Regions from separate parts of the Kitasatospora sp. NBC_01266 genome, predicted to be linked through region 3. Evidence: riboswitches for the same ligand, from Rfam matches in the RefSeq annotation. Region 3 holds a riboswitch; each other region holds the start of a gene.

Region 1 (10,003 bases), 3.0 Mb from region 3:
CGATGGCCACGATCCCGAACAGGACCGCGAGCAGCGCCGTCGTCCAGCCTCCTGACGGGCAGCCGATCTGCGCGTCGCTGCCGCAGGCCGCGTTGTCGTCGAAGGTGAGGGTGTCGAAGGCCAGGTAGACGTACTCGGCCGCGAGCAGAGCGGTCGCTCCGCCCAGCAGCGCGAGCAGGGTGTTGCCGGACAGCAGTGATCTGACGAGCCGTGATTTCACGGTGAATCCCCCCGAGTTCTTGGTGATCATGGATCATAGGGGGTGGCCGGACGGCTCGTCAGGGCGGATTCAGTGCCGCTTTCCGGCGGCACTGCTCGGCACGGAGGTCAGTGGCGCGAGCTCGCCGCCGCCGCACCCGGCCCGCTGCTGGTGCCGCCGATCACGCTGGGCGCGGTGCTCGCGTTCCTGCGCTGCGCGGCCGCCAGTGCCAGCGCGGCGAGCAGGGCCAGTACGGTCGCCACGATGATCGCGAGCCAGGCGTGCCGGAACGCGTCCAGCGCCTGCCCGGCGGAGTGCGGGGTGCCGAGCAGGCTCACCACCACGGCCACGCCGACCACCGCGCCGATCTGCCGTCCCATCGTGGTGACCGCCGAGCCGGTGGCGAACCTGGTGGGTGGCAGGGCGGCGGCCGCGGCCCCGATCAGCGTCGGCAGGGTCAGGCCGACCCCCGCGCCGGTGAGCAGCATCCCGGGCAGCAGCTCGCCCGCGTACCCGGGTGTGGTCGCCACGGCCGCCGCCCACCAGACGATCCCGGCGGTGAACAGCAGCAGCCCCAGCGCCGCCAGCCGTCCGTGCCCCAGCCGGCGCAGCAGCGGTCCCGCGCCCAGCGTGATCGGCGGCACCAGCAGCGGGCCGGGTGCGACGGCGAGGCCGGTGCGCAGTGCCGAGTAGCCCCAGACCTGCTGGCACCAGAGCACCGAGGTCAGCAGCATGCCGGCGAAGGCCACGGTGAAGAGCAGCGCGGTCGCGTTGGCGGCGGCGAAGACCGGGACCCGCAGCAGCGGCAGCTCGACCACCGGGGCCGGGTGCCGGGCCGACCTGCGCAGGAAGCCGCCGGCCAGCAGCACGGCGGCCGCCAGTGCGCCGAGCACCCGGGCCGAACTCCAGCCCCAGCTGTCCGACTTGACCAGGCCGATCGCCAGCAGCCCGATCGCGGCGATCAGCAGCAGCACGCCGGCCAGGTCGGGCCAGGGTTCCCCGGCCCGGCCGCGCAGCCTGGGCAGCACCTTGCGGCCGGCCACCAGCGCGGCCAGTCCGACCGGCAGGTTGACCAGGAAGACCCAGCGCCAGTCGGCCTCCACCAGCAGCCCGCCGAGCACCGGCCCGAGTCCGGCCGCGATGCCGCCGATCGAGGCCCAGGCCCGCACCGCGCCCGGCCGCCTGTCCGGCGCAGTGGAGTCCAGCAGCAGCGCGAGCGAGGTGGGCATCAGCAGCGCGGCGCCCACCGCCTGCAGCAGCCGGGCGCCGACCAGCCACCAGACCCCCGGCGCGAGCGCGCAGAGCGCCGAGGAGAGCGTGAAGAGGCCGAGTCCGACCAGGAAGGCGCCCTGGTGCCCGACCCGGTCGGCCAGCCGCCCGGCCGGCACCAGCAGCGCGGCGAAGACGATCGCGTAGCCGTTCAGCACCCAGGAGAGCGAGGCGAGGCTGCTGCCGTGGAAGTGCTGGTTCATCGCGGGGAGCGCGACGTTGACGATGAAGAGGTCGAGGTTGGAGACGAAGACGGCGGCGGCCACGACCAGGAAGACGCCCCGGGAGCCGGTGGCCCGCTGTGGAGGATTTGAATTTCCAACTTTCTGCATGCGACGGCACGCTAGCCGTAGTAAGTTTGGAAACGCAACCTACTCGGGTCGGCGATGGGCCGGTCGTATGCTGAGCGCATGGGTGGGACGGTCACGGCGGTCAGCCGCAACAGCACGTATGCGTTCACCAAGCCGAACCGCGAGCAGATCACGCTGCTCGCCGGGCTCGGCGTCGAAGGCGACATCCACGCGGGGGAGACGGTCAAGCACCGGTCACGCGTCAGGCAGGACCCCACACAGCCGAACCTGCGGCAGGTCCACCTGATCCACCAGGAGCTCTTCGCCGAACTCGCCCGGCAGGGACACCTGGTGGCACCCGGCGACCTCGGCGAGAACATCACCACCAGCGGTGTCGACCTGCTCGGCCTGCCGGTCGGCGCGCTGCTGCGGATCGGCGATCGGGTGGTGGTGGAGGTCACCGGGCTGCGCAACCCCTGCTCGCAGATCGAGCACTTCCAGGACGGGCTGCTCAAACTCGTGGCCCACCGCGACGAATCGGGCGCCCTGGTTCGCAAGGCCGGGATCATGGGGATCGTCCTGACGGGCGGTGGCATACGGCCGGGTGACCCGGTCGACGTCGAACTGCCGCCGGGTCCGCACCGGGTGCTGGACCGGGTCTGAGCGAACGGGCGGGGCGCCGCGCACCGCGGCACGTCCACGACGAGCGGGGAGACTATGGCAATCGGCACCGGCGGTATCCGGGAGTTGCTCGAGGGCGGCGTCCACGACCGGGTCTTCCCCGGCGCCGTCTGGGCCGTGGGTGACGCCGCCGGCACCGAGGCGATGGGCACCGCCGGCCTGCCCGACCCCGCCCGGCCCGGGGCGCCGATGCGCGGGGACACCCTCTTCGACGTCGCCAGCCTCACCAAGATCCTGGCGGTCTGGCCCACCGTCGGCAGCCTCTGGGAAGCCGGCCGGCTCCCGCTCGACGAGCCGCTCGGCGGCTACTGGCCCGATGTCGCCGGGTACCCCCTCGGCCAGGTCACCGCGCGCCACCTGCTCACCCACACGGCGGGCGTCCCACTGCACGCCCGGCTGAAGGAGCGCTACGGCACCGACCCGGCGGCCATCCGGGTGGGCGTCCTGCGCGAGGCCCTGCACCGCCCGCCCGGCGAAGCGGTCGAGTACACCGACCGGGCCGCCCTGATCCTCGGCCACCTCGCCGAACACCTCTGCGGCGAGGCGCTCGACCGGCTCGTGACCGCCCGGATCTGGGAGCCGCTGGGCCTGGAAGCCACCCGGTTCGGCCCGTTGCCCGCCGGCCTGGCGGCCCGCTGCGCGCCCACCGAGCGCGACCAGGACACCGGCGTCCGCTTCCAGGGCACCGTGCACGACCCCTCCGCGCGGCTGCTCGGTGGCGTCTGCGGCATCGCCGGTGTCTTCTCGACCGCCGAGGACCTCGGCCGGTTCCTGCGCCACCTGCTCGACCCGGCGACCGCGCCCGCCCGGGTGGGCTTCGGCGCCGCCTGGACGGCTGAGTCGCTGACCGTGCAGACCGGCCGACTGGAGCCGAGTCGCGGCCTGTTCTGGCACCCCGCGCCCGGCACCGACCCCGCCGACGACATCTGGGCGCACTACGGCTTCACCGGTACCGCGATCTGGATCGCGCCGAGCCGGGGCCGCTGGGCGACCCTGCTGACCAACAAGGTCTACTACAGCCGCGACCGGCAGCCCATCGCCGACCTCCGCAATGCCTTTCGGCGCCTGGTCTTCGGCCCGCCGGCCCCGGGACGCCGCCCGGGAGCCGTTCCTCCGAAGAGTTGAGGAAGCGTCAGAGCTCTTGGCTCATCAGCTTGTTGGCCTCAGGCATCGGCATCGCTGCGGCGAAGGAGGTGAAGCAGCCGGCGCTCAGGATCTCGGCGGCGGAGCGTTGGGCGGCGGCCAGGGCGAGTCGGGCGAAGGCCGAGCCGACGCTGATCCGGCGGGCGCCCAGTTCGGTGAGTTGATCGATCGTCAGCGCGGCGATCGGGCCGGCGGCGATCACGTTGACCGGCTTGCTGACGGCGGCGCAGACGGTGCGGACCGCCTCGGCGTCGGGCAGCCCGGGGGCGAACAGCACGTCGGCGCCGGCGGCCTCGAAGGCCCGCAGGCGGCGCACGGTGTCGTCCAGGTCGGGGCGGCCGTGCAGGAAGTTCTCGGCGCGGGCGGTGACGGTGAACGGGAAGTCGAGTTCGGCGGCTGCCGCCACGGCGGCCCGGACCCGGTCCACGGCCAGGTCGAAGGGGTAGACGGGGTCGGCCGGGTCGCCGGTGGCGTCCTCGATCGAGCCGCCGACCAGGCCGGTCGCGGCGGCCAGTCGGATCGTCTCGGCCACGGCGGCCTCGCTCGTGCCGAAGCCGTTCTCCAGGTCGGCGGAGACCGGAAGATCGGTGGCGGCGACGATCGCGCGGGCGTTGGCCAGCGCCTCCTCGCGGCTGACCAGGTTCGCGGCGTCGGCCCGGCCGAGCGCGAAGGCCAGCCCGGCGCTGGTGGTGGCCAGCGCGGCGAAGCCCAGGGAGCCGAGCAGGCGTGCGGTGCCCGCGTCCCAGGCGTTGGCGATGACGAAGGCGCCGGGGCCGGTGTGCAGCTCGCGGAAGGCGTGTGCGCGGCGGCGCTGCTCGTCAGGGGTGATCGGCAGGGGCATGGCGGAGACTCCTCTGGTGATGGCGGGTGGTGATGGCGGCTGGTGATGGCGGGTCGGGTGATGCGGGGTCAGCGCCGGCGGGAGAGGGCGACGCCGCCCAGGCAGAGGCAGCCACCGAGCAGGCTCAGCACGGCCGGCACCTCGCCGAGGATCGCCCAGGACATCAGCACCACCAACGCCGGGACGGCGTAGGTGGTGGCGCCCATCCGGCCCGCGGTGGTGCGGGCGAGCGCGTAGGCCCAGGTGCTGAAGGCGAGCGCGGTGGGGAATAGGCCGAGGTAGACCAGGTCGAGCGTGGCCGACAGCGGCGCGTGGCCGAGCTGGGTGGCCAACTGCCCGGAGAACGGAAGGCAGAGCACCATGCCGATCAGGCAGCCGAAGGCGGTGGCCTGCAGCGGCGTCGCGTGCCGCAGCGCGGGCTTCTGGGTCACCACGCCGGCCGCGTAGAGCAGGGCGGCGCCCAGGCAGAGCAGCACGCCCAGCAGCGGCGAGCCCTTGCCGCCCGACTGCGCGAGGCCCACCACCACCGCGCCCGCGAACGAGACGGCCATGCCGGCCATCAGCCGCCGTGGGAACCCCTCACGCAGCAGCCAACCGCCGAACAGCGCGACCAGCATCGGGCCGACGTTGACCACCATGGCCGCCGTGCCGGCGTCGACCTTCTGCTCGCCCCAGTTGATCGTGATCATGTAGAGGCCGAACCAGAGCACTCCGGAGAGCGCGATGCCCGGCCAGGCGGCTCGCGGCGGCAGACCCTCGCGCCGTAGCGCCCAGCTGGTCAGGAGAGCGACCGAGCCGACCGCCAGCCGGCCCAGCGCGAGCGCACCCGGGCCGTAGTGCGGGGCGGCCGAGCGGATCGCCACGAAGGCCGAGGCCCAGAGCAGTACGGAGACGGTGGCCGCGGCCACCGCCTTGGGGTTGGTGAGTCCGGGGTCGATCCGGGTGTGGGTGGCGGCGGGAGCGACGGGGGCGGCGGCTGCGGAGGGGGCACTCTGGTCCATGCGGGCCAAGCTAGCCCGGTGCTGACGGGGCGGCCAGGCAATAAGGCGCGCGGCCGCCCGGGGTGCCGGCCGCTCGGGCCGTCGGAGCATCAGGGACGCTACGGCAGTTGGAGGTAGGCGGCGCGGCCGGTGCGGCGGGCTTCGGCGACCGCCTCGACCAGAGCCAGCCGGGCCGGCCGCAGCTCCTGGCGCCAGGCGGCGAGCGGGCGGACCGCGAACTCGGTGTGCTCGGCGGGGTCGAGCCGCAGCCCGGCCAGCTGCGCCGCGTCGAGCGGGCCGCCGTCGAAGACCACGCCGATCTTGAACGGCCAGCCCCCCGAGGGGCCGACGAAGAGCAGCGCGAGCAGCGGCGGGACCGGGTGCTCGGGCAGCGTCAACCCGGTCTCCTCCAGCACCTCCCGGCGGGCGGCCTGCCACGGATCGTCACCGAACTCCAGGTTGCCGCCCGCGAACTGCCAGACCTCCGGGTCGTAGACCGACTTCAGCAGCAGCGGGTTGCCGTCGGCATCGGTGAAGTGCACGGCGGCGAACAGGACCCCGTGCGGGAGGGTACGCAGATGGTCGGCGAGCGGCAGGTCGGGCACCGCGTTCCTCCAAGCGGTTGTGCGGGTCGGGTCAGTCGGTCTCGACCACGCCGTCGAGGTAGACCCAGGCGCCCTCGTGGCGGACGAAGCGGCTCTTCTCCCGCATGGCGCCGGCGTGACCCTGCTCCTGGTAGTGGGCGACGAACTCCACCTCGCCCGCCTGGTGGAACGGGCCGCCCTCGGTGCTGCCCAGGATCTCCAGCCGCTGCCAGCGCAGTCCCGGATCGAAGTCGACGGCCGGCGGCCGGGTCCGCGGGTGCCAGCTGCGCAGCAGGTACGCGGCGTCCTCGACCACGAAGGCGCTGAACCGTGAGCGCATCAGCTGTTCGGCGGTGCCGGCCTGGGCCAGGCCGCGGTGCAGCCGACCGCAGCAGTCGGCGTAGCTCGCGGGCAGGCCGCACGGGCAACTGGTCGGCGCGGCGGTCGGGCGGGGGCGGGTGGGGCGTCGTGACATGGGTCCATTCTGACGGACCCCGGGGTTGCCCCGGGCCCGGCCGCCGGGTGGCGCCGGGCCGACGGGCCGTCAGGGCAGCTGGAGCTGCTGACCGGGGTAGATCAGGTTGGGGTTGGTGCCGACCGTGCCGAGGTTGTCCTGGTAGAGCTGCTGCCAGTTGTCGAGGTGGTGGCTCTGGGCGATGTCCCAGAGGTTGTCACCGCTCTGGACGGTGTAGCCCTGGCCGGCGGGGGTCGGGGCCGGCGTGCCGGGTGCGGCGGGGGTGGTCGGCGCGCTCGGCACGGGGGCGGTTGCGACCGGGGGAGTGGTGCTCTGGCCCACCGTCGGCGCCGCGCCGATGGTGGGGGTGGTGGTGGGAGCGGGGGCCGCCGGGGTGGTGGGCGCCTGCGGGGCGGGGCTCGCCGTGGGGGCGGTGGGGGCGGTGCTCGGCGCGGCCGGGGTGCTCGGGGCCTGGCTCGGCGCTGCCGTCGTCGGCGTGCTGCCGGGCGCGGTCGGCGTGCCGGTCACCGGCGCGGGCGTCGTGCCGGTGGGCGTGGTGGGGGTGGGTGCCGTGCCGGTGGGTGTCGTGCCGGTGGGCGAGGACGGCGGTACGGGCGACGCAGGGGGTGCGGGCGTGGTCGTGGTCGTCCCGGTCGGGTTGGTGGGTGCCGACGTCGTGGGCGCCGTGGGCGTCGCCGCCGGGGCCGTCAGCCCGGCCACCGTCGCGCAGTTCCCCCAGACGCCCGGCCCCTGGTCGGCCAGCAGCCGCTCGGCCACCGCGATCTGCTGCGCCTCGGTCGCGTGCGAGGCCACCGCGCCGTACTGGTCGCCGCCGTAGGCGACCCAGCTCTGCTGGGTGAAGTGCAGCCCGCCGTAGTACCCGTCGCCGGTGTCGGCGCTCCAGTTGCCGCCGGTCTCGCACTGGGCCACCGCGTCCCAGGTGGCGGCCGGGGCGGCGTGCGCGCCGGTCGCGGTGAGCAGCGGCAGGGCCAGACCCGCGCCGGCCACGGTCGCGGCGGTCACCGCGCGGTCGGTCTGGGTCGGGCGGCGGTGGCGGCCCGGACCGAAGAAGACGCCGGATATGCCCATGGAAGATCCCTCTCCGCACGCCTGCGAGGTGAGCTGTCGGGTTCGGACCGGGAGGTGGCCCGGCCGTTCGCGCGGACGGGTCCGGCGGACGGCTTCACCCCGAGCCGTACGGGGACGGCATTGAATCCTGGGTCCCCCGCCCCTGCCCAGAGGTGTGGTCGTGGTCCCGGGAGCGCGTTGGGCAGGACTCGGCGTACCGCGTCCGGGCACCCGCGCGGTGGCGGGCTGCTGGGGAGACTAGACGGATCATCACCTCGATAACAACCCCGCATCGCACACATCACACGCGAATCACGGCAGCCAGGCGATGGTCCGTACCGGGAACGTGCCCCCGAATGCCCGCGACTGTCGCCGGAGCCCGCGCCCCTGGGCGGCTAGGTTGGGAGCCGGAACAGCCGATCAGTTGGTAAGGAGAGGCCGATGGCCGACGAAGTCAAGATCCGCGAACTGTTCGCCGCCCAGCGCACGGGCGTCCTGGTGACGCTGAAGCGGGACGGGAGGCCGCAGCTCTCCAACGTCCTCTACGCCTACGACCCGGCCCGGGAGCTGATCCGGGTCTCGATCACCGCCGACCGGGTGAAGGCGAAGAACCTGGCCCGCGACCCGCGCGCGAGCCTGTACGCGACCAGCCCGGACTACTGGACCTGGGCGGTGGCCGAGGGCACGGCCGAGTTGACACCGGTGGCCGCCGCGCAGGACGACGCCGCCGTCGAGGAGTTGGTCGACCTCTACCGCACGCTGCAAGGCGAGCACCCGGATTGGGACGACTACCGCGCCGCGATGGTGCGCGATCGCCGGCTGGTGGTCAAGCTGCACGTCGAGCACCTGTACGGCCAGACCCCCTAGGGGCTGTCGTCAAACCCCCTTCGTCGCCCGCAGGGCGGCTTGGCGGCGTCAGGTGCGTGCTCTCGGCGTGCCGGGCGCAGGCCCTCGTACTGGACGTACTTGGGCCTGTGCCCGGTGCGGCGAGAGTGCGTGCATGGCGTCGCCGAGCAGAAGGGGGTTTGACGACAGCCCCTAGTCTCGGCCGCAACCCCGGACGGCCGGGCGGCGCAAGGGAGTTCGGCGCCGCCCGGTCCGGCGGGTTTGCCCGATCGGCGGACACCGCGCCGCGCACCGCCGCACCATAGGGGCACGCGCCCCGATCGGGATCGGCGGGCGCACCGGGAGCGAGGTGGGGCTGTGCACGAGTTGGAGCCGGCCATCGAGGCGGCCGAGGGCGATCCGCACTGGTGGTGGGAGGTGGATGCCGCGCTGATGGGCAAGGCGGCCGCCTTGGACGTGGCCATGTACTGGGCCCGTGGGCTGACCAACTGGGCGGCCAGATACGACCCCAGGGTGGCCGACGCCGACCTGGAGGCGGTGCGGACCCTGCTCGGCCTGGCCGTCTACCGTGCGGCGCAAGGCGAGGGGGTCACCGACCCGGGCCGGATCCCCACCCTGCTGCCACTGCTGACGCTGCCGCGCGCCCTGGCCAGGACCACCGCCGAGGTCAGGCCGCTCGGGTACGGGGACCGGGGCCGACTGCGGCTGGCCGACCGGGCCCGGCTGCGGGCCGCTCTGGACGACCCGGATCCGGCTGTCTTCGAGCGGCTGCGCAAGGCGACGGTCCTGGTGCTGGTAGCCAACACCGATCACGCGCGCACCGAGTTGTGCCGCCGCTCCAATGACGCGACCGTCTGGAAGGACCGCCCGCTGATCACCATCAGCTCCCGTGAGCCGCAACTGCCGGACCACGGGCAACTGCCCTGGGACTGGTACAGCACCGGCTGACCGCCCGCCCCCGACGGCGTCCGCCGGGTGGCGCTCCCGTACGCTCTGGGCTCCGCGGGCCGAACGTGCCTGGTCCGCGGGGTGCAGCGGCACTGAGCGGCACCGAGGAGCACAGGGGGAAGTCGGAACATGAGCGTCGATGACGTGTGGCGGGCGCCGGACCCGGACGCCGGCCGGCCTGACGCCGGGCAGCAGACCGGCAGCGCGCCGTCGAGCGACCGGCCGAGTGACCAGATGAGTGACCGGCCGAGTGAGCAGGCGAACGGCCAGGCGAACGGCCACGTGAACGACCAGGCGAGTGACCAGCCGGGTGCCTCGGGGCCGTACCCGCCACCGCCGCCCTATCAGGGCCCGTACCAGGGTGGCTGGCAGGGTGGCCCCTACCAGGGCGGTGGCCCCTACCAGGGCGGCTGGCCGCCTCCCGGAGCCGGCTGGGGTTTTCGGCCCGCGCCGCCCAAGCCCGGCGTGATAGCGCTGGCCCCGCTCAGCGTCGGCGAGGTGCTCAGCGGCGTCTTCACCACCCTGCGCCGGTACGCCAAGCCGCTGCTGCTGCCACTGCTCGGCGTGCTGGCGGGCGCCGTCGCCCTGTTCACCGTGTACGGCCTGGTCGGCTACCTGCTGACCGCGGACACCTTCCAGGAGCTGCGGGACCAGCCCGGCGCCGATCCCACGCACGGGCAGGCGGTCACCTTCGGCGTGC
Region 2 (10,003 bases), 2.1 Mb from region 3:
TTCGCCGGGGCCTGGGTCTGGGTGCTCGGGGTGCCGCTGCTCGGTCCGACCGTCTACTGCCGCTACGACATCCTGGTCACCGCGATCGCCATGACCGGGCTGCTGGTGATCCTGCGCCGACCGGTGCTGGGCGGCTTCCTGCTGGGCATCGGCGGCCTGATGAAGCTCTGGCCGCTGCTCGGCCTGGCCGGCACCCCGCGCGGCCGGCGGACCCGGCGGTCCTGGACGGCGGCGGTGGGCTCGGTGGCCAGCCTCGCCTTCCTGCTGGCGGCGGGGATGAACGGGGCCTTCCAGTTCCTCACCTTCCAGGCCGATCGCGGCATCGAGGTGGAGTCGCTGGGCGCGCTGCCGCTGCACTTCGCCAAGCTGTTCGGCTTCTGGCACGGCGCGGTGACGATGAACTACGGCTCGGTGGAGTTCCTCGGCCCGTGGGTGCCGGTGATCTCCAAGGTCGCGATGGGCGCCACCGTGGCCGGCTTCGGCTGGCTGCTCTACTGGCGGCTGCGGGCCCGCCGCTGGCAGCCCTCCACCACCTATGACGCGGCCCTGGCGGCGCTGCTGATCTTCACCGTGACCAGCCGGGTGATCAGCCCGCAGTACCTGGTCTGGCTGGTCGGCCTGGCGGCCGTCTGCCTGACCGTGCGCGGCACCAGCCAGCGTCCGGTGGCGGTCATGGTCCTGGTCGCGACGGTGCTGACCACGCTGGAGTTCCCGATGAACTTCGGCCAGGTGGTCAACAGCACCGGCTGGGGCGTCACCATCCTGACCGCCCGCAACCTGACCATGCTGGCCGCCACCATCGTGTCCTGCCAGCGGCTCTGGCGCTCCACCCAGGGCCCGGCCCCGGCCGTCGCCGAGGAGAGCGAGGCGCCGACCGAGCCGGAGCCGAAGTACCCGGTGCGCCCGGGGATCGCCTACGAGCAGAGCCTGCTGGACGACATCCAGCACGGCTGACGGATCGCCAGGCGCGTGCCAGGCCGGGTTCGGGTTCGGCTGGTTCGGCCGGGCGCTCAGGAGCTGCCCGGCCCGACCTGGCGGACCACGTCGGCGATCCAGCGCCTGGTGAACTCCGCCAGCCCGTACCCCAGCCGCCGGCCGAGGATCAGGTCCAACTGCTGGTCCCGGCCGGCGCCGGGGCCGGCCGCGCCGACCGCCCGGTAGACGTCGACCAGGGCCTGCTGCCCGTGCTCGGCGGCGATCAGCGAGCAGGCCAGCCAGGAGAGTTCGTAGGCCTGGGCGATCGCGGTGGAGCCGGCCTTGAAGTCGGCATCGGTGGGCAGCGCGGTGGGCAGTTTGCCGGCGGCCACGTCCTGGGTCAGCTCCGGGGCGATCTGCCGGGCGGTGTGCCCGGTGTTCAGGTAGCCCGTGTAGTCGGCCACGCCCTCGGAGAGCCAGAGCGGGGTCCACGGGTGGGTGTCGGCCCGGGTGGCGACATGGGTGGACTCGTGGGTGATCACCACGTGCTTGCCGAACGCGCTGAGCCGGCGGTACGCGTCGGGGTTGACCAGCACCCGGTCGGCGGGGGTGCGCACCGGCGCGGCGGGGGCCGCGACGGTGACCGCGGCGATGTCCGAGTAGCTGCTCGGATCGGCCCCCAGCAGCTGGGTGAACTGCGCCGCGGTGGTGGGCAGCTGGAGCACCAGCCGACCCGGCCACCCGCCGCCCCAGACCGCGCTGACGGCGGGCACCGCCTGGTCCCCCAGCCCGGCCAGCTCGGTCAGCAGACCGGGCGTGGCCGGCCCGAGCACCACGCAGTGCGCCCCGCGCACCGGCGTGGGGTCGCCCAGGTCCCAGGGCGCGGCCGGGCTGCCCGGGGCGGCGCTCTCACCGCTCACCGCGCCGCCGGCCAGGGTGAGCCGGCGGCGCAGCACCACCGGGTAGTCGTCGAAGCCGTCCAGCCGGTAGGAGAGCTCGGCGCTCACCGTGCGGGCGTCCCACGAGGTCGGGCGGTAGTCCAGCTGGGCCAGCCGCAGCGCGGCCAGCTCACCGGTGCGCAGCGCCTGGGCGTGCGCGGCCAGCAGCGCCGTCGGCTGCCCGGCACCCGGCGTACCGAGCGGGGCCGCGCCGGTGGGCACGGCGGCCCGGGCGGGCACCGCGCGGGGCAGCGAGAGCTGGGCCAGCCCGCCGGCCGCCAGCAGCAGCGCGGTGCGCCGGGAGAGCCCGCCGCCACCGGCGGGCTCTCCCGGCGCGCTGGGCGATCGGGCGCTCAGACCCGCACCACCGCCGCCACCGGCATCGCCGCGACGTTCTCGTAGCGCACCCGGGCCCCGGGGTACGGGGCATGGATCACCGTGCCACCGCCGACGTACATGCCGACATGGTGCATGTCGTGAAAGAAGATCACCAAGTCTCCCGGTCGCGCCTCGGCCAGGCTGATCCGCTGCCCCCCGAACGCCTGCGCCTGCGAGGTGCGGGGCAGGCTCACTCCCGCCTGCCGCCAGCTCCAGTACATCAGACCCGAGCAGTCGAAGCTGCCGGGCCCGGTGGATCCGTAGACGTACGGGGAGCCGAGCTTGCTCAGCGCCGCGGCCACCGCGACCGCCGCCCGGTCCGAGGCGGGCGGCTGGTTGCCCAGATCCACCCGCTCCGCCCCGCGCGCGGCCCGCTCGTTCGCCTCCCGGGCGTCCTGCGCGAGCAGCTGGTCCCGCTCGGCGGCGGAGAGGCTGTCGAGCAGCGCCTGGGCGCTCTTCAGCCGCTGCTGCACCTGCTGCTTGCTCTTCGCCAGGGTGCTGCGCACGGTCTCCAGTTCGGCCAGCTTGGCGCCGGCCTCGCTGCGCCGCTGGTCGAGCCGGTGCTGCTGCTCCAGCACCTCATGGAGCGTGGCGACCTGCTGGCGGCCCGCCTCGGCCAGACTGCGCGCCTTGAGCAGGTAGCCCGCCGGATCGGAGGAGAGCATCAGTTGAACGCTCGGGTCCATCCCGCCCGAGCGGTACTCGGCCGCGGCCACCGTGGCCAGGTCCGACCGCATCCGGTTGAGCGTGTCCTGCCCCTGTGCCACCTGCGCCTGCAGCGCGCTGCTCTCGGCCTGCAGCCGCTTGACGTCCTCCTCTGCCGCGTTGGACTTCTCCGAGGCCTGCTCGGCCTCCGTGTAGAGCTGGTCGACCTGCGACTTGACGTCGTTCTTGTCCGGCTTGGCCGGTGCGCCCTGGGCGCTGGCCGTCATCGCCAGCGCGGTGGTCGCGGCAGCGGTGACCGCCAGCACCCGGGCGAACCGGCGCGCGGTGCCCGACGGGGGTGTAATCGCCATCGCCTGACGACTCCAATCGCCGTGAGGGCTCGGGGAGAGCCCTCGGAGGAGCTGAGGTCCGAGCGCAGACGTTAGCGAGTCAGGACGGATGAGTCCAAACCCTCACCGATACGAATATTTGATCCACAATCGGACAGCAGAACGGCGAAGGCCCGGCCTCCACGCGGGAGGCCGGGCCGAAGTGACGCTTCACCAGGAACGTCAGGACATCAGGGGCGGACGATCGCATCGATCGTCATCACGGTGGCCGACTCGTACTTGACGTTCTCACCGGCGCGCGGCGCGTGGATCATCACGCCGTTGCCGATGTACATGCCGACGTGGCCGTAGTTGTTGAAGATGAGCAGGTCGCCCGGCTGCGCGTTGGCGATGTTGGTGCCCTCGTTGGTGCCGATCGCGGCCTGCTCCTGGGAGGTGCGCGGCAGCGCGACACCGGCCTGCGCGTAGGCCCACTGCATCAGGCCCGAGCAGTCGAACTCGGAGGGACCCGTCGAACCGTAGTGGTACGGCGAGCCGAGCTTGCTCACGGCGGCGGCGATCGCCGCGGCGGCGGCCGAGTTGCCGGTGGTCGGCGCGGCCGGGGGCGTCGCGGTGCTGCCGAGGGGGGTGCGGGCCGAGCCGCGCGAGGCGGCGCTCTGCGACTGCGCCGCGGCGGCGGCCTGCGCCTGGGCCTGCTGGGCGGCGGCCTTCGCCTGCGCGTCGGCCTGCGCCTGCTGGGCGGCCATCTGCTGGCGCTGCTGCTCGGTGAGCGAGTTGAGCAGGTTCTGGGCCTGCTGAAGCTTGGCCTGGATGGTGTCCTTGGCGGACTTCAGCTGCTGGGTGGTGGCATCCAGCGCGGCGAGCTTGCTCTGCGTCTCGGTCTTGCTCTGATCGAGCACCTTCTCATCGCTCTGCAGCTCCTTCAGCGTCTCCGCCTGGGTGCTGTTCAGCTGGTTGAGCGCGCTGGCCTGGCCGAGGAAGGTGTCCGGGTGAGCCGAGAGCATCATCTGCACGGTCGGCGATATGCCGTTGTTGGCGTACTCGTCGGCGGCCACCGAGGCCAGCCCCGACTGCAGGTTGGTCACCTGGTCCTGCTGCCGCGCCACCTGGTCCTGCAGGTCGCCGACCTGCTTCTGCAGCGTCTGCTGCTGGGCCTGGGCGCCGTCGTACTGCTGGGTGGCCTGCTCCGCCTGGTTGTTCAAGTCGTCGACCTGGGACTTGACCTGGTCGAGCGAGGGCGCCGGATCGGCGTGCGCCGCGCCCTGCGAGGAGAGGGCCACGGCGGTGGCGGCAGCGGCGGTCAGAATCGACGCGCGGGCACGGCCAACGGGCTTGGGACGACGATGGGACGCCACGAATCCTTCTTCCCTGGGACCGCCTACCGGGTGAGCTGACGGGTTCGGGCTGGAAGACATGCCCTACGACGCCTCACCGGCCTGTGGCCGACCTGGCGCCGATTCACCCCGGAGGAACGTGGTTCCCCGGCTCCGGTCCGCAGCTCCCCAGAAGGGGTTCCCCGTCGGACAGTCAACTGTCCGTGCTGCTTTCCAGACTCGGCGGTAACCCGCGCTGCCACCCCGGTCGGGTGATCTCCATCGCGTGGGTCTGGCTGCCGACCCTAGTAACAAATCTGTGATCCGTTCAAATCCTTGTCGGAAAAACCCGGAAACTTTGACTCTGGGTGCTAGGGAGATCACCAACAGGTGATCAAGTAGTGTGCAGACAAGTGTCCCCCGTCACACCTGGCGGGTGACGGGGGATCAGGAGCGCGGCTCGCGCGGCGGGGCGACGCCGGGTCAGACCCGGCGGATGATGTAGGACTCGCCCATCGTGCTGACCTGAGCGATCCGGACCACGTCACCGGTGTGCGGCGCGTGCACCATCTCGCCGTTGCCGATGTACATGCCCACGTGGTGCCGGTCGCTGCCGAAGATCACCAGGTCGCCCGGCTGGGCGTCGGCCAGGTCCGGCACCGCGGTACCCACCGTGGCCTGCTCCTGGGAGGTGCGCGGCAGCGAGACGCCGGCCTGTGCGTAGGACCACTGCATCAGACCCGAGCAGTCGAAGGTGCTGGGGCCGGTGGCACCCCAGACGTAGGAGTCGCCGAGGCGGCTGAGCGCCTCCTGTACGGCCTGGCCCGCGTAGCCGGCGGCCGGCGGCAGGTTGAGCGTGCTGAGCTGGGCCCGGGCGCTGCCGCGCGAGGCGGGCGCCTCCTGGGCCGCCAACTGGGCACGCTGCGAGGCGCTCAGCGAGTTGAGCAGCTTCTGCGCGGCGGCCAGCTTGGTCTGCACGTCCGACTTGGCCTGGTTCAACTGCGCGGTGGCGGTGTCCAATTCGGCCAGCGTGTCGGCGGCTTCCTTCTTCTCCTGGTCGAGGTTGCGCTCCTCGCCCTGCAGCGACTTCAGCGCGTCGGCCTCGGTGCTGGTCGCCACCTGCATGCTGGAGGCCTGGTCCAGGTAGGTCTGCGGGTTGGAGTTGAGCATCAGCTGGACCGAGGGGTCGATCCCGTCGTTGCGGTACTCGTCCCCGGCCACGGTGTCGAGGCCGCTCTGCAGCTGGGTCACCTGGTCCTGGGTGCGGGCCACCTCGTCCTGCAGCTGCGAGGCCTGCTGGCGCAGCTGGTCGCCGCGCTCTTTGGCGCCGTCGTACTGCTCGGCCGCGGCCTCCTGCTGGTTGTTCAGCGCGTCGATCTGGGCCTTGACCTGATCGACCGAGGGTGCCGGATCAGCCCAGGCCCCGCTCTGCGAGGAGATCGCGACCGCGGTCGCCGCAGCGGCGGTGAGTACGGAGATCCGCACGCGGCTCGACTGCTTGGGACGGCGGTGGGACGGCAAGGGACTGCTCCTTCTTCTACCGGGCTCACCCGATCGGGTGAGTGGCCGGAAAAATAGGTTTGACGCCAGACCCTAGTGAACATCAGATCCTCGCGCCACTCCCCGACTACGACCAACCAGCCTTCACGGCCAGGTGTTCACCGGCTCTTCACCAGTTGAGCGCTGGTCAGCTGCGGGCCAGGCGGTTCAGCAGCAGCACCGAGGCGACCGGGCGCGCCCCCGCCTTGCGCACGCCGTCGGCCACCTCGCGGTCGGCCGAGACCACCACCACCGGGCGGCCCTGCGGCTCGGCCCGCACCAGCTGGCGGATCAGCTCGTCGGCGGTCTGGCCGGTCCGGCTGAACCGCACCCGGACCCCGCGCGGCGGCGCCATGATCACCGGCACGTCCAGGTCCTGCCCGTCGAAGACGCAGGTCACCTCGGCCTGGGTGCGCTGCGCGAGCATCGCCAGGCCGCCCAGCAGCCGCAGCCGCTGCTGCTCCAGCGGCAGCGTGGGATAGCCGGTCTTGGTCACGTTGTAGCCGTCCACCACCAGGTGCACCTGCGGGATCGCCAGCAGCTGGTCGAGCAGCGCCGGGTCGTCCTCGGCCAGTCCGCGCCGGGCCACATCGTGCGGCGAGGCCGAGCCGGGGACCACCGCGTCCACCAGGTCGGCCGGGTGCAGCTGGGTGACCGGCAGCGCCAGTTCACGCTGCAGCCCCTGGGCCGACTGCAGCACGGTGTCGAGCAGCAGCCGCAGCCGCATGTCCTCCACGCTGCGGCCCTCACGCGCCGAGCGGCGCCCGGCCTCCAGGGCGGTCTCCAGCTCGGCCACCCGATGCTTCAGCCGCCGGTTCTCGCTCTCCGCGGCGCCGCGCTCGACGGTCGCGGCAGCGGCGGCGGCGGTCAGTTCGGCCTGCAGCTTGCGGGTCTCGGCCTGGGCGCGGCGGGTGTCGCTCTCCAGTCCGCGCAGCTTCTTGCGCAGCGTCTCCAGCTCCTTGCGGGTGCCCTCGGCCTCCGCGCGCTGGCGCTCCAGGTCGGCCCGGGCCGCGAGGCGGGTGGCGGCCAGCTCCTCCTGGAGCTTCTCCACCAGCCGGGCCGCCTCGGCGGCGGCGTCCTCGGCACCGGCCCGCTCGGCCTGCTCGCCGGCCTCGGCGACCAGCCGGGTCCAGCCGCGGGTGCGCAGCAGGTAGGCGGCGGCGGCCACGTCCAGCGGCTCGGCCGCGCCCGGCACCTGGCCCGCCTCCAGCGCCTTCACCAGGTCGGGCTGGCCCAGCCGCAGCCGGTCCGCTATCCGCAGCCGGAAGACCGGCTCGGCCTCCAGCGCGGCGGCCAGCGCGGTGCCCGCGTACTTGGCCCGGCGGGCCGGGGTGAACTTGGCGTACGGGCGCAGTGAGGCCGGCAGATCGGTGAGCGGCAGGCCGCCGAGCGCGTCGGCGGCCAGGCCCACCACGCGCCGGCGCACGCCCTCGGGCAGCGGGCGGTCCAGCTGCTCGGCGGGCGGTTCCTGCTCCTCGCCCTGGTCCTCGCCCTGGTCCCCGGCCTCAAGCGCTTCGTCAGCCTTGCCGACCTCAACGGCCTCGCCGGACGGCTCCACGGCGCTGTCGGCGGACGTCGCGGACGCGGCCGGTTCGCCGGCAGCGGGCAGCGGCCCCTGCGGCTCAGCGGCCTGGCTGGCTGCGTCCATCGCGTCCTCGGCTCCGATCATGGTCTGCGCGGCTGCCCCGGCCCAGGCCCGGGGCGCCCCGACTCACCGCCCGGTGACTCTCACCGCTCGGTGCAATTGTCGCGTGCGCGGCGGCTGTTTTTCAGCAGCGCCTGCTCAGCCCGTCTGCTCGGCCCCGTGCTCGGCAGACTCCGCAGCGGGCTCGGCACCGGGCTCCTCGGCATCCGGGCGGGCCACCAGCTCGACCTGGTCGACCGCGTTGCACCAGCGGCAGCGGATCGACTCCAGCGTCTCGCTGAGCACCTCGGCCTCCTCGACCTTGGGGTCACCGGCCAGGTCCAGGTGCAGGTACTCGACCACGCGGGAGGACCGGGTCACGTCGAACCGGGTCAGGTTGCCACAGAGCGTGCAGCGCCAGCGGGTCTCGGCGGTGGGCACGGGGACGGGCATGAGCGTGGTCCTCTCGGCTGGTACCTGGTCCGGTCCGTGTGCCGGCCAGGTCTCAAGCCTAGGGCCTGACGCTGGGACGGCGGGCACCGGATACCGGTTCCCATCAGCCCTCCGGCCTGCTCGAACGCCTGCACGCACAACCCGTACGCGTGCCCGCACGCGCACTCGCCCGCCCGCTCACCCACTCGCCGTACACGACGGTGTCACGACCGCACCGGCGCGGAATGGATGCGCCCATGGCAGACCAGCGCCACGACGGACCGACCCCGCTCGTCAGCTACCTCCTGATCGCGCTCAACTGCCTGGTGTTCCTGGCCGGCCCGAGCGGGATCAACCCCGCCTACGGCTCGAGTGCGCCCGCGCGCGCCTGCGCCGCGCAGCACTACCAGCAGCGTTGGGGCGCGATCCCGGCCGAGCTGCTGAGCAACCGTCCGCTGACCGCCGCTCAGCTGGCCGGCCTCACTCCCCCGCTGCCCGGCTGCCCGCTGCTCGCCACCCCGCACAAGGTGCCCGCGCTCTCCGCGCTCAGCTCGCTCTTCGTGCACGGCGGCTGGCTGCACCTGCTGGGCAACATGCTCTTCCTCTATGTCTTCGGCGCGGGCGTCGAGGAGCGGCTGGGCCGGCTGCGCTTCCTCCTCTTCTATCTGGCCGTCGGCGTGCTGGCCAACTACGGCTACGCGGCCCTCGGCGGGCACGGCCCCGAGTCGCTGCGCCCGCTGGTCGGCGCCTCCGGGGCGATCTCCGGGGTGCTCGGCGGCTACCTGCGCCTCTATCCGCGGGCCCGGGTGACCACGCTGGTCCCGGCCCTGCTCTTCCTGCCACTGCGGCTGCCGGCCTGGCTGGTGCTCGGCCTCTGGTTCGCCGTCCAGTGGTGGTCGCTGCGCCAGGCCGGCGGCGGGGTCGCCTACCTGGCCCATGTGATCGGTTTCAGCGCCGGGTTCCTGGCGCTGTGGGTGGCGGCCCGACGTGCCGGATACGCTGGCCCCACCGTTCCCCAGCCTCCGGCCGGGGGGACCCCCATCCCAGGAGCCCAGCCGTGATCACCGCCATCGTGCTCATCAAGACCAGCGTCGACCAGATCCCCGAGATCGCCGAGGCCATCGCCGCGATCGAGGGCGTGAGCGAGGTCTACTCGGTGACCGGCGGGTACGACCTGGTCGCCATGGTGCGGGTGCGCCGCCACGACGACCTGGCCGAGGTGATCCCCGGCCGGCTCAACAAGGTGCCGGGGGTCGCCCACACCGAGACCCAGATCGCCTTCCGCACCTACTCGCAGCACGACCTGGAAGCCGCCTTCGCGCTCGGTCTGGACGGCTGACGAGCCGTCGGCCGGTCAGCGCCGGGTGTCGGCGACGCAGCGCCCGCCCTCGTTGCGGTAGTTCCACCGCGCGCCGTCGCTGACCAGCTCGCGCACCGCGCCCAGGAAGCGGTCGATGTGCTCCTCGGGCGTGCCCGCCCCGAAGCTGACCCGGATCGCGTTCAGGCTGCGCTCCCCCGGCAGCGAGGGCTCCGGCGCCCCGCACTCGGAAGGTCCTGCCTCTTCCCCCCCGAGCAGCGTGCGCACCAGCGGGTGCGCGCAGAACAGCCCGTCGCGCACCCCGATCCCGTACTCGGCCGAGAGCGCCGCCGAGAAGTGCGAGCTGTTCCAGCCCTCCACCACGAAGGAGAGCACGCCGACCCGGGCCGCCTCGGCACCGAACAGGCTGAGCACCTTGACCTGGGGGATCTCGGCCAGGCCCGCCGTCAGCCGGTCGATCAGGTACCGCTCGCGGGCCTCCAGCGCCTCGAAGCCGGCCTCGGTCAGCGCCCGGCAGGCCGCCGCGACGGCGTAGGCGCCGATCACGTTCG
Region 3 (10,003 bases):
CCGAGCACTGCGGCCGCGGCGCCGGCCAGCGCGGCGATGACCGCCAGGCCGATGGTCGGCCAGCCATTCCCCGTAGTCCCCACGAGGAGTACCTTCGCAGCTCGGGGGTCTGCCGCGCATCATCCGGCGGGGGCAGCGGCTACATCCCGGGGATGACCCGGGCGGCTCGCTCGGCGTGCTGCCGGGCGGTCACTGCCCGTCGGACTCCCCGTAGCCGGGCTGCGGGCGGGCCGGCACGGTGGCCATCGAGCGCAGGCCGCGGATGATCGCCAGGTTGCGGCGCAAGGCGGCCCAGCCGGTGAGCTGTTCGGGCGCGGTGGTGACGCGGCGCCCCGGGCCGGACGGCTTGCCGGCGGCCCGCTGGGCGGGGAGCGTGCCGGCGGCGGCCTGGCAGGCCGCGTGCTGCGCGGTGGTCGGCTGCGTCATGGGCCCTCGTCCTTCGCCGGTCGGTTCGCGGGTGAGCTCGGGTACGGCGTGGTGCGCCGTCCGCTGTAGCTACCCGGACGGGGGCCAGTCTGACCCTGGTTCGGCGACGAAACGGTCTCGATCGTCACCCGAATCCGTACCGGATGGGACTTTAGTCCCCTTTTCTGAGTCTTAGCTGATCGGATGCCTGTCCGATCAGTCCGCCGATCCGCATCAGGCCCGGCCGGGCCACTCCCGCAGGCCGCTGGTCAGCAGTCCGATCAGCCGGTCCTGGGTCACCGTCAGGTCCTCGCTCATCTGGAAGGCCCCGGCGATCACCAGGGAGGCGAAGCCGTGTGAGAGCGCCCGGACGGTGCGGGCCGCGTGCACCGCCTCGGTGTCCGCGATCCCGTAGCCCTGCAGCACCTTGAAGATGGTGCCGATCAGCGCGCTGGAGGCGCCGATCAACTGCTGGTCGCCGCTGGACGGGCTCTGCGGCAGGGCGGCGTAGCGGTTCGGGTACTCGGTCGCGTAGCCGTGGTAGGCGCGCAGCAGCGCGGCGATCGCGGCGTCCCCGCTGAGGCCGGCGATGGCGGCGTCCAAGGTGGCCCCGAGGTCGCCGGTGACCCGGATGCCGATCAGCCGGCGCAGTCCGCCCAGCCCTCCGGGCACGTGCTTGTAGAGCGAGGGGGCGGCCACCTTGGCGCGCAGCGCCACGGCCGCCAGGGTCAGCGCCTCGGGACCGTCGGCGTCGATCAGCGCGAGCGCGTGGTCGACCACGAGGTCGGGGGTCAGTCCGGCGCGGGGCATCAGGCCACCTCGGCGAGGAAGGGGAGCAGGGCGTCGGCGGTGGCCTGCGGGTAGTCCGACATCGGGTAGTGCCCGGCACCGTCGATGATCACCTTACGGGCGTTGAGCACCTTCGCCTGCCGCTCGGCCACCAGCTCCGGCTTCTGGAAGTCGGGGTCCTTGCTGCCCATCACGACCAGCGCGGGGGAGCGGAAGCCCACGGTCCAGCCGACCGGCGCCGAGTCGCCCCGGACGTGGCCGCGGGTGGCCTGCTTGCGGCCGGGCGTGCGCAGGTCGGCGACCAGGCCGGCGACGTACTGCGTGTGGTCGGCCGGCTTGGTGGTGGGCATCGCCATCTTGTTCAGGTAGTAGCCCCAGACCTTGGGGAAGGCGATCACCGCGGAGCCGAGCAGGTGGACCGCGCCGCGCATCAGCGCGTTCGCGGGCGGCTGCTCGATGAACGCGTCCAGCAGGGCGATGCCGGCCACCCGCTCGGGGGCCAGGGTGGCCGCCTTCACCACGCTGGCGCCGGTGTAGGAGTGGCCGACCAGGACGGCCTTGGCGATGTCCAGGTGGTCGAGCAGGGCGAGCACGTCGTCGGCGATCGCGGCGGGGGTGTAGTCGTCCCAGCTGATCGAGGACTCGCCGAAGCCCCGCAGATCCATGGTGATCACCCGGTGTCCGGCGGCGATGAGCAGTGGGCGCAGGTGCCGGTACTCGAGGCGGGTGTCCAGCATGCCGGGCAGCAGGACCACCGGGGTGCCGGGGCCGGCGGTGTCGTCGAAGGCGAGGCTGCCGCCGGGGAGCTGCAGGAACCGGGTCCGGGGGGTGGTGGTGGCGTTCACGGCAAGCCTCCTGGGCTTCCGAGGGGCGGTGTCGGCGGCTTGCCGACACTCATAAAGCTATGGCTAATAGCCTTAGCCGTCAAGTCCTCGACGGCTTCCCCCGCCGGGCTTCCCGGCCCGGGTCGGTCAGGCCCGGGTCGGTCAGGCCCCGTCGGCCCGGAACGGGTCGTGCTCGGCGAGCAGCTTCTCCAGCCGGGCCTGGTCGACCCGGGTGACGATCTCGCCGGCCTCCTGTCTGTCGCGGATCACTTTGGCGAGGGTGAAGGCGGAGGTGACCGTGTAGAGCAGGCCGAGAGCGAGGAAGGCTCGGGTCCAGGCGGTCACCGGCAGATAGGCGATACCGATCGCGAGCCCGCCGGCGGCGAGTGCGAAGGAGAGGATCGCCTGGACGTAATAGGCGGACGATGGCTGTGGGCGGATCGCGGAAGTCATGCCTGAAGGATGGTCAACTCCCGTGCCCAGCACCTGAGTACACCTACTCAGATCGGTGCCGCAATGAGGTGTCCGGCGCCTCTGTCATGACGCGGCCATGACGTTAAATGGGTATGACAATCCGTTCGGAGCGGCTTGGAATCGCGGGCTCGTGGGATTAACGTTTGATAACGCAGCGCGGTCGGCAACGCCGTACCCGAAACGGCACCGTGCGCCGTCGCCTAATCCACGACCCGGCCCTGCGGCCGGGCCGGGAGCCGGGGAACCACGTTCCTTGGGGTGAATCGGCTCGGCCCAGGCTGGATCAGCCCAGGTCGAACCGTAGGAGACCTTCCTGCTCCGAACCCGTCAGCTAACCCGGTAGGCGAGAGGGAAGGAAAGGAGCGCGCCCCCGTGGCGTTGACGCACTCTCCGGAGAGCCGCACCGAGTCGAGCGGCACCGGACTGCTCGACCACCCCGGCGCTCCCGCCGACCTCGCCCGGCACCGGGTGCCCCGCCAGGCGCGGGCCGGTGCTCCGGTCCTCGGCGTCACCGCGATGGCCGCCGCGCTCGGTGCCACCACCGGCCTGACCGCCACCGCCGCGGCTGCCGCCACCCCGACCCCCGCGCCCACCACCGCGATCACCGCGCCGGACGGGACCGCCGCCACCGACCAGGACGGCGCCGCCGACCCCGGCCTCGCGCTGGCCGCGCGGATCCAGCAGCAGGCGGACACCCGGCGCACCGCCGCCGAGGAGGCCGCGCGGCTGGAGGCGGCCCACGAGGCGGCCGCCAAGCGCGCGGCGCAGCAGGCCGTCGCCGCGGCCCAGGTCCGGACCGAGGCCCAGCCGCAGGCACCCGTCGCCGAGCCGCCGGTGGCCGAGGCCCCGGTCGCCGAGGCCGCGCCGGCCCCGACCGTGCGGCCGCCGCTGGCCAAGTACACGCTCGGCGCCGGCCAGGACCCGTCCGCCGCGCACTGGGCGCAGCTGCGGACCGGCCTCGACCTCGCCGCGCCCGCCGGCACCCCGGTCACCGCGATCACGGCGGGGACCGTCAGCTCGGCCGGCTGGTCCGGCACGTACGGCTACCGGGTGATCCAGACCCTGCCGGACGGCACCGAGCTCTGGTACTGCCACCTCGCCGCGATCACCGTCCCCGCCGGCCCGGTCGCCCCCGGCACCGTGCTCGGCCAGGTCGGTGCCACCGGCGCGGCCGCGGGCCCGCGGCCGGGCGGTGTCCCCGGGGGCCCGCAGCTGCACCTGGAGGTCCGGCCGGCCGGCGCCGGCCCGGTCGACCCCGCCGGCTGGCTGCGCGCGCACGGCGTCGAACTCTGACGGCGGCCCCGCCACCAGCCTGAGCCCGGCGCTGAGCCCGGCCCCGCGGCCGGGTCAGGCCGGGTCAGGCCGGCTCGCCCGGCCAGTCCCCGATGTCCGGCAGTTCGACCAGGCCGCGCTTGACGATGTAGCCGTCCACCTCGGCGGCGCCCGGTTCCGGAGCCAGCTCCTGGTACTCGGTCAGCAGCAGCGCGGGCAGCCCGGGGACGGTCCACTCGCCGAGCAGCCGCAGCGCCTCCTGCTGCACGGCGGCCTCGAAGGCGGGGAAGTCGCCGGCGAGTTCGGCCGGCATCGGCAGTCCCAGCGCGTTGCGCCCGGCCAGGTTGCGGTAGCTGCGCTGCATCAGGCGGTTCTCGATCAGCAGCCGGGCGCCGTCGGTGGCCATCCCGATCGAGAGCAGCACGCCCTCGGTCCAGCCGGCCGCACCCTCCGGCTGGTCGAGCCCGGACAGCTCGGCGAAGGCGGCGATCCGGTCCGCCTCGGCCAGTTCCCGGAAGCCGTCGAGCCACTCGCGCACCGCCGCCGGTGAACCGGTGTCCACGGCGGCCTCGCGCAGCAGCAGGGTGTAGAGCCGGGGCCAGGTCAGCAGGTGCGGCTGGCGCAGCAGCCCGGCCAGCAGCTCGCCCTGCCAGTCGGCCTCCTCGTGCAGGCGCTGCTGCCGCTTGGCGTTGAGTCGCTTGACGGCCCGCTGGTGGTCGGTCAGCAGCCGCACGGCCGCCCCGTAGGCGAGCGGCGACTGCTCCTCGGGCGGCTGCACGTACAGGTGGATCCGCTCGTAGAGCAACTCCTGGAGCAGCGTCGAGGTCAGTTCGGGGAAGCCGTCGTGCAACTGCGCGTCACCCAGTTCGAGCAGCGTCAGCACCGCGTTCACCGCCGCCTCGGGCACCGGCGCGAAACCCTGCTCCTCGGCCCATCGCAGCAGCTCAGCGGTGTGCGGTCGGGGTGCGAGCCGCAGGTCTTCCTGGTCCATGGCAGGTACGGTAACCGCTCGCGGGCCCACTACCGTACCTGCCATGCATCCCGTCCTGCTCACCGGGCCGCGACTGACCATCCGCGAGTTCCACCACGTACCGCGCGACGTCGACGCCCTGCACGCGATCTTCGGCGACCCCGAGACCGCCCGATTCCTGCCCTTCGAGCCGCGTGACCGGGAGGACTGCGCCGACCAGGTCGCGCTCTACCTGGAGGAGGCCGAGAACACCCCGCGCACCGTCTACCGGCTGGCCGTCACGCTGACCGAGGAGGGCGAGGACGCCGTGCCGCTCGGCAACGCGGTCCTCGGCGTCGAGGGACACCCCGGCCAGCGGGCGGCGTTCATCGGCTACGCGCTGCGCCGGGACGTCTGGGGTCGCGGCTACGCCACCGAGATCGCCCGGCTGCTCTGCGACTTCGGCTTCAACACCCTGGGCCTGCACCGGCTGGCCGCCCGGCTCGACCCGCAGAACCTGGCCTCCGCCCGGGTGCTGCGCAAGCTCGGCTTCCAGTTGGAGGGGCGGCTGCGGGACGACCTCTACCTGCGCGGCGCCTGGCACGACGCGCTGCAGTACTCGCTGCTCGAGGAGGAGTGGCCGACCGGGGGTTAACCCCACCCCCGGAGTGGCGGGCAGCCGGATACCGTCGCCGACCGTGCCACGGCAGGGTGTGGGTATGACGATGACGAGCTCGCCGCACCGCCCCTCGTTCGGCCGCAGGACCTACCAGGAGGTCGGCTATGTGTTCGCCTCCCTCTTCACCGCGATCGTCGGCTTCGTCTGGACCGTCGCCTTCTTCATGCTCGGCACCGGAACCCTGGTGACCGCGCTCGGCTTCCCGGTGTTCGCGCTGCTGCTCGTCGGGGCGCGCGGGCTCGGCGCGGTCGAGCGCGGACGGGTGGCCCGGCTGCTCGGCACCCGGCTGCCCGCGCCGCCCGCTCCGGTGCGGGCGCCGGGCACCGGCCTCTGGGGGCGGATCACCGCGCAGCTGACCGACCCGGCGGGGTGGCGGGCGGTCGCCTACCACCTGCTGATGTTCCCCTGGCACCTGATCAGCTTCGTCCTGACCGTCACCTTCTGGGCCCTCGGCTTCGCGCTGGCGCTGCTGCCCGCCTACAACTGGGTCTTCCCGAAGTACGTGGGCTGGCCCGGCTACCGCCTCTACGACTTCCAGCGGGACGGGGTGCACCACGTCTACTACCTCGCGCACTTCTGGCAGCTGGCCGCCGCCTCGCTGACGGGCTTCCTGCTGCTCGTCCTGGCGGCCGGGCTGACCCACGCGTCGACCGCCGTCTCGCGCCGCGCGGCAGCCGCCCTGCTGTCCGCCTGACGTGCTGTAACGGATGCGGGGCGGGCGGCCCCGTGCTCGGCTGGGAGCATGCTGATCACCTCCCGGCCGCTGGACGAGTACTGCGGCATCTTCGGCCTCAGCCGCGCCGAGCTGCGGGCGCTGCCCGGTCCGGTGCTCGACTGTCCGGGCGGTGCCGCGGGACTGGTCGCCGAGGCCAGGGCGCTGGGCTGCCGGGTGCTGGCCGCCGACCCCGCCTACGCCGACCCGGGCCCCGAGCTGCTGGCCCAGGCCGAGGCGGCCCGGCACACCATGGCCCGCGCGATGCCCGCCGCTCCGCAGCGCCACCTCGCGCCGCGCCACCGGTCCTACGACTCGTACCTGCGCAGCTGGGACCGGGCCCGCGCGCTGTTCGCCGCCGACCGGGCCGCCCACCCCGGCGACTACGTGGCCGCCGCGCTGCCCGCGCTGCCGTTCGCGGACGACAGCTTCGCCCTCACCCTCAGCTCCTATCTGCTCTTCGCCTACCCCGAGCGGTTCGCCCCGGCCGACCAACTGGCCGCGCTGCGCGAACTGGTCCGGGTCACCGCGCCGGACGGCGAGGTCCGGGTCCACCCGCTGCACGACGCCGAGAGCCGCCGCTGCCCGCACCTGGCCGAGCTGCGCGCCGCGCTCGGTGCCCAGGGCATCAGCAGCGAACTGCGCACCGTGCGGGCGCCGGGCGACGGGCGCCGCCGCTACCTACTCGCCCTGACCCGGCATCACCGCTACCGTCCCGTCCCATGGACGAACACCTGAACGGATCCCGGCTGCTGGCGATATCCGGCCTGCGCAACCTGCGTGACCTGGGCGGGCTCGGCGCGGTCCGCACCGGCCTCTGCTACCGCTCCGCCGGGCTGGGCCTGCTGACCGCCGAAGGGGCCAGGGAGCTGGCCAAGCTCGGGCTGCGCACGGTGATCGACCTGCGCGACCCGCTCGAACTGGTGCAACACCCGGACCGTACCCATGACCTGGAAGTCGATCTGGCCAACTTCCCGCTCCTGCCGCAGGACGGGCCCGAGGACCCGCACGGGCTGCCGCTCGACCGGGTCTACCCGCTGATCATCGACACCCAGGGCCCCGCCCTGGTCGCCGTGCTGCGCCGGCTGCTGGAGCCCGAGGCGCTGCCCGCGCTGCTGCACTGCGCGATCGGCCGGGACCGCACCGGCATCGTGACCGCGCTGCTGCTCGATCTGCTGGGGGTGCCCGAGGAGCAGATCATCGCCGACTACATGCTCTCGAACGAGGGGTTGGACCTGCTCGACGGCCCGCGGGAGTACGTGGACGTGCACGGGGTGACCCGGCTCTCGCACCCGGTCGAGGCACGGCTGCTCACCGACCTGCTGGCCCTGGTCCGTGAGCAACACGGCGGCACCGAGGCGTACCTGAGGACCCATGGCCTGAATTCGGCGGAAATCCTTGACCTGCGCGCTACCTTGCGTGAGTGATGATCACCGTACGCACCTCCATACCCAAGTCCGGTCGGTTACTCGTCGCCCTGGTCGCCGGGGCCGCGCTCTTCACCGCGGCGCCGGCCGCGCACGCCGACACCACTCCCAGCGACCAGTGCTCGGCCGCCTTCGACAACGGCGACGCCCGGCTCGGCCCGGCCGAACTGCCCAGCACCGGACCGGTCGGCCGGCAGCTGTTCGGCTACCAGCGCACCGGCGGGGTCAGCGAGTCCGCCTTCGTCGCGCAGTACTACGACTCGGCCGCCGGCGGCTGGAAGTACCCGCCGGACAACGGCTTTCTGATCGGCTTCGACAACCAGCCGATCGAGCTCGACCAGCCGCTCTTCCCCGGTCAGGACATCGACCGCTACGGCTCCGAGTACGGCTCGTTCCTGGCCCCCGAGGGCACCCCGTACGCGAACCGGGCGATCCCGCCGTCGAGCCTGGACGGCAACCCGGCGGCCGGCTGCAACTACCACGACTACCAGGTGGTCAAGGAGTTCGCGGTGCACGGTGGCCCGATCGCCCCGTGGTTCGACCAGCCGGGCCTCGGCTGGCAGTACCAGCTGGACGGCACCCTGATCCCCGGTGCCCCGGCCCAGATCAACGTCGGCTGGCTGATCACCAACGGCTACCTGCAGCGGCTGGGCTGAACCGCGCTCTCAGCCGGTCGGCCGGAGGTGGGTGATCAGGAACCGGGCCTCGGGCGCGGCGTCGGCGGACCAGCTCCAGCCGGCCGGCACGTGCAGGGCCTCGCCCGGCCGCAGGCGGCACCGGAAGGGCCGCGCGGCGCCGGCGGCGGGCGGCGTCAGGAGCCAGGCGGTGGCGCCCACGGTCTGGTGGATCAGCAGATCGTCGGTCGCGGTCCCGGTCAGCGCGCCGCACTCCGGCACGGGTCCGGGCAGGGTCCGGGCGCGCAGACCGGTCAGGTCGGTGAGGCCGTCGGCCAGTGCGTCGAGATCCGCCGCGGCCGCGCCGGCCACCGAGGCCGGGTGCTCGTGCTCGGGCCACAGCACGCCGGGTGCCTTGCCGAGGTAGACCGACAGGAAGAAGGAGAGCTCCTGGAGGTGCGCGGCAGGTTCGGGTACCGGGGCGGCGTCCGCACGCCACTGGTCCATGCTCGCTCCTCCGCCTTCGTGGGCCGGGCCGGCTCTCCGCGGGCCCTGCGCCCGCCGGTCGGCCGCCGCCGGTCAACCATGCCGCACCCGGTGGCCGCCCGGCCATTCACGTGTTCGCGGTCCCGCACGTTCGTGACTTGTCGCCCGGGACTACGTGCGCTGGTCGTCCGGGGTGAGCAGCCCCCGGCTGGCGGCGGCGACTCCGGCCTGGAAGCGGCTGGCGGCGTCCAACTCCTCCATGATGTCAGCGATGTGACGGCGTGCCGTGCGCAGCGACATGCCGAGCCGTCGGGCGATCGCCTCGTCCTTCAGGCCTGCCGCGAGCAGTTGGATGATCGTTTCGTGGATCTCCCGGGACACCTCCTCCAGGCCCTGGCTGGCGGCGTCGGCGAACGGCTGGGCCCGGTCCCAGGTCTGCTCGAAGATGGTGCACAGGTAGGCCACCGTGGACGGCTCGCGGATCACCACGGCCCCCCAACTGCCGTCCTTGACCGGGATGAAGGCCAGCTCGCGGTCGAAGATGATCAGGCGGCCGAACAACTCGTGCGCGGTGCGGTACTGCGCGCCCAGCGCGGAGGCGGTGGCCACGTAGGCCTGGCTGGGGCCGTTGAACCGGGCGGTGTGGTGGTAGAGGGTGCGGATCGCGATCCCGCGTTCCAGCATCGCCCGGTCCCGGGCGAGGGCCTCCTCCATGGCGGCGGGCACCCGGGCGCCGCCGCCGGGCTGGGAGGCCAGCACCTCCTTGCAGCAGCGGTCCGACGCGTTGTTGAGGGCGACGCGCACGGCCTGGACGCTGTCCAGGACCTGCAGGCCCTCGGCGGGTGAGTGGCGCTGGTAGTAGTGCGGGACGAAGCGGCCCAGCTGCGCGCGGACGCCGGCCAGGTGCTGCTGCTGCTCGCGGATCCGGGCCTCCACCGGGGCGGCCAGCTGGGCCGCCGCCGTCTCCGGCGCCACGGCGAAGGCGACCGAGGGGTCGTCGGGGCTCACGTGCAGCAGATGGGCCTGCCGCAGCCGCTCGACGCTCAGTTCGAACTCCTCGGGACCCAGCCCGGTCGCCGCGGCGGCGTCCGGGTCCACCCGGCGGTGTTCGAGAACCCAGGTGTAGACCGCCAGATCGGCGGCGTTCAGTTCGGGAACGACGCCGAGATGGTCTGTTTGGGCGTTTTCCTTCACGTTCGTCCCCAGGTCGCTTTACTGCCACGCAGTTTGCTGAGGCGCACACCTCATGGCGCTCAGGATAGGCACGGAAGAAGCTGTATTTAACAACGAAGCAGCGGCGGTTTTCCGAGGTCGGGCCCGTCGAGAAGCCAGGAGGTTGGATATGAAGCGTTCCATGCTGGCAAAGGTGTTC

The links. A riboswitch is a leader RNA that binds a small molecule or an ion and turns the genes downstream of it on or off. The one in region 3 is predicted to bind cyclic di-AMP.
Region 1: another riboswitch for cyclic di-AMP. It lies ahead of OG403_RS32975 (transglycosylase family protein); the one in region 3 lies ahead of OG403_RS20240 (M23 family metallopeptidase).
Region 2: another riboswitch for cyclic di-AMP. It lies ahead of OG403_RS10625 (NlpC/P60 family protein); the one in region 3 lies ahead of OG403_RS20240 (M23 family metallopeptidase).

What each region holds. Positions count from the first base shown of each region.
Region 1 covers NZ_CP108458.1:7,677,549-7,687,551, forward strand. The annotation lists gene OG403_RS32935 (outer membrane protein assembly factor BamB family protein) at 1-220, opposite strand, end outside; gene OG403_RS32940 (MFS transporter) at 328-1,800, opposite strand; gene OG403_RS32945 (MOSC domain-containing protein) at 1,879-2,421, shown strand; gene OG403_RS32950 (serine hydrolase domain-containing protein) at 2,476-3,564, shown strand; gene OG403_RS32955 (isocitrate lyase/PEP mutase family protein) at 3,572-4,423, opposite strand; gene OG403_RS32960 (DMT family transporter) at 4,492-5,424, opposite strand; gene OG403_RS32965 (NUDIX hydrolase) at 5,523-6,008, opposite strand; gene OG403_RS32970 (YchJ family protein) at 6,040-6,462, opposite strand; gene OG403_RS32975 (transglycosylase family protein) at 6,532-7,530, opposite strand; cyclic di-AMP (ydaO/yuaA leader) riboswitch at 7,533-7,695, opposite strand; gene OG403_RS32980 (PPOX class F420-dependent oxidoreductase) at 7,951-8,376, shown strand; gene OG403_RS32985 (hypothetical protein) at 8,713-9,303, shown strand; gene OG403_RS32990 (hypothetical protein) at 9,433-10,003, shown strand, end outside.
Region 2 covers NZ_CP108458.1:2,531,186-2,541,188, forward strand. The annotation lists gene OG403_RS10610 (glycosyltransferase family 87 protein) at 1-954, shown strand, start outside; gene OG403_RS10615 (hypothetical protein) at 1,011-2,093, opposite strand; gene OG403_RS10620 (C40 family peptidase) at 2,207-3,247, opposite strand; gene OG403_RS10625 (NlpC/P60 family protein) at 3,457-4,581, opposite strand; cyclic di-AMP (ydaO/yuaA leader) riboswitch at 4,586-4,736, opposite strand; gene OG403_RS10630 (C40 family peptidase) at 5,023-6,060, opposite strand; gene OG403_RS10635 (NYN domain-containing protein) at 6,227-7,726, opposite strand; gene OG403_RS10640 (hypothetical protein) at 7,862-8,155, opposite strand; gene OG403_RS10645 (rhomboid family intramembrane serine protease) at 8,392-9,195, shown strand; gene OG403_RS10650 (Lrp/AsnC ligand binding domain-containing protein) at 9,192-9,473, shown strand; gene OG403_RS10655 (aminotransferase class V-fold PLP-dependent enzyme) at 9,489-10,003, opposite strand, start outside.
Region 3 covers NZ_CP108458.1:4,629,960-4,639,962, forward strand. The annotation lists gene OG403_RS20215 (sensor histidine kinase) at 1-83, opposite strand, end outside; gene OG403_RS20220 (hypothetical protein) at 190-426, opposite strand; gene OG403_RS20225 (TetR-like C-terminal domain-containing protein) at 640-1,215, opposite strand; gene OG403_RS20230 (alpha/beta fold hydrolase) at 1,215-2,039, opposite strand; gene OG403_RS20235 (YiaA/YiaB family inner membrane protein) at 2,181-2,471, opposite strand; cyclic di-AMP (ydaO/yuaA leader) riboswitch at 2,680-2,853, shown strand; gene OG403_RS20240 (M23 family metallopeptidase) at 2,865-3,785, shown strand; gene OG403_RS20245 (hypothetical protein) at 3,850-4,755, opposite strand; gene OG403_RS20250 (GNAT family N-acetyltransferase) at 4,799-5,368, shown strand; gene OG403_RS20255 (sensor domain-containing protein) at 5,433-6,086, shown strand; gene OG403_RS20260 (methyltransferase domain-containing protein) at 6,135-6,842, shown strand; gene OG403_RS20265 (tyrosine-protein phosphatase) at 6,827-7,531, shown strand; gene OG403_RS20270 (TNT domain-containing protein) at 7,531-8,187, shown strand; gene OG403_RS20275 (hypothetical protein) at 8,197-8,652, opposite strand; gene OG403_RS20280 (helix-turn-helix transcriptional regulator) at 8,803-9,825, opposite strand; gene OG403_RS20285 (hypothetical protein) at 9,974-10,003, shown strand, end outside.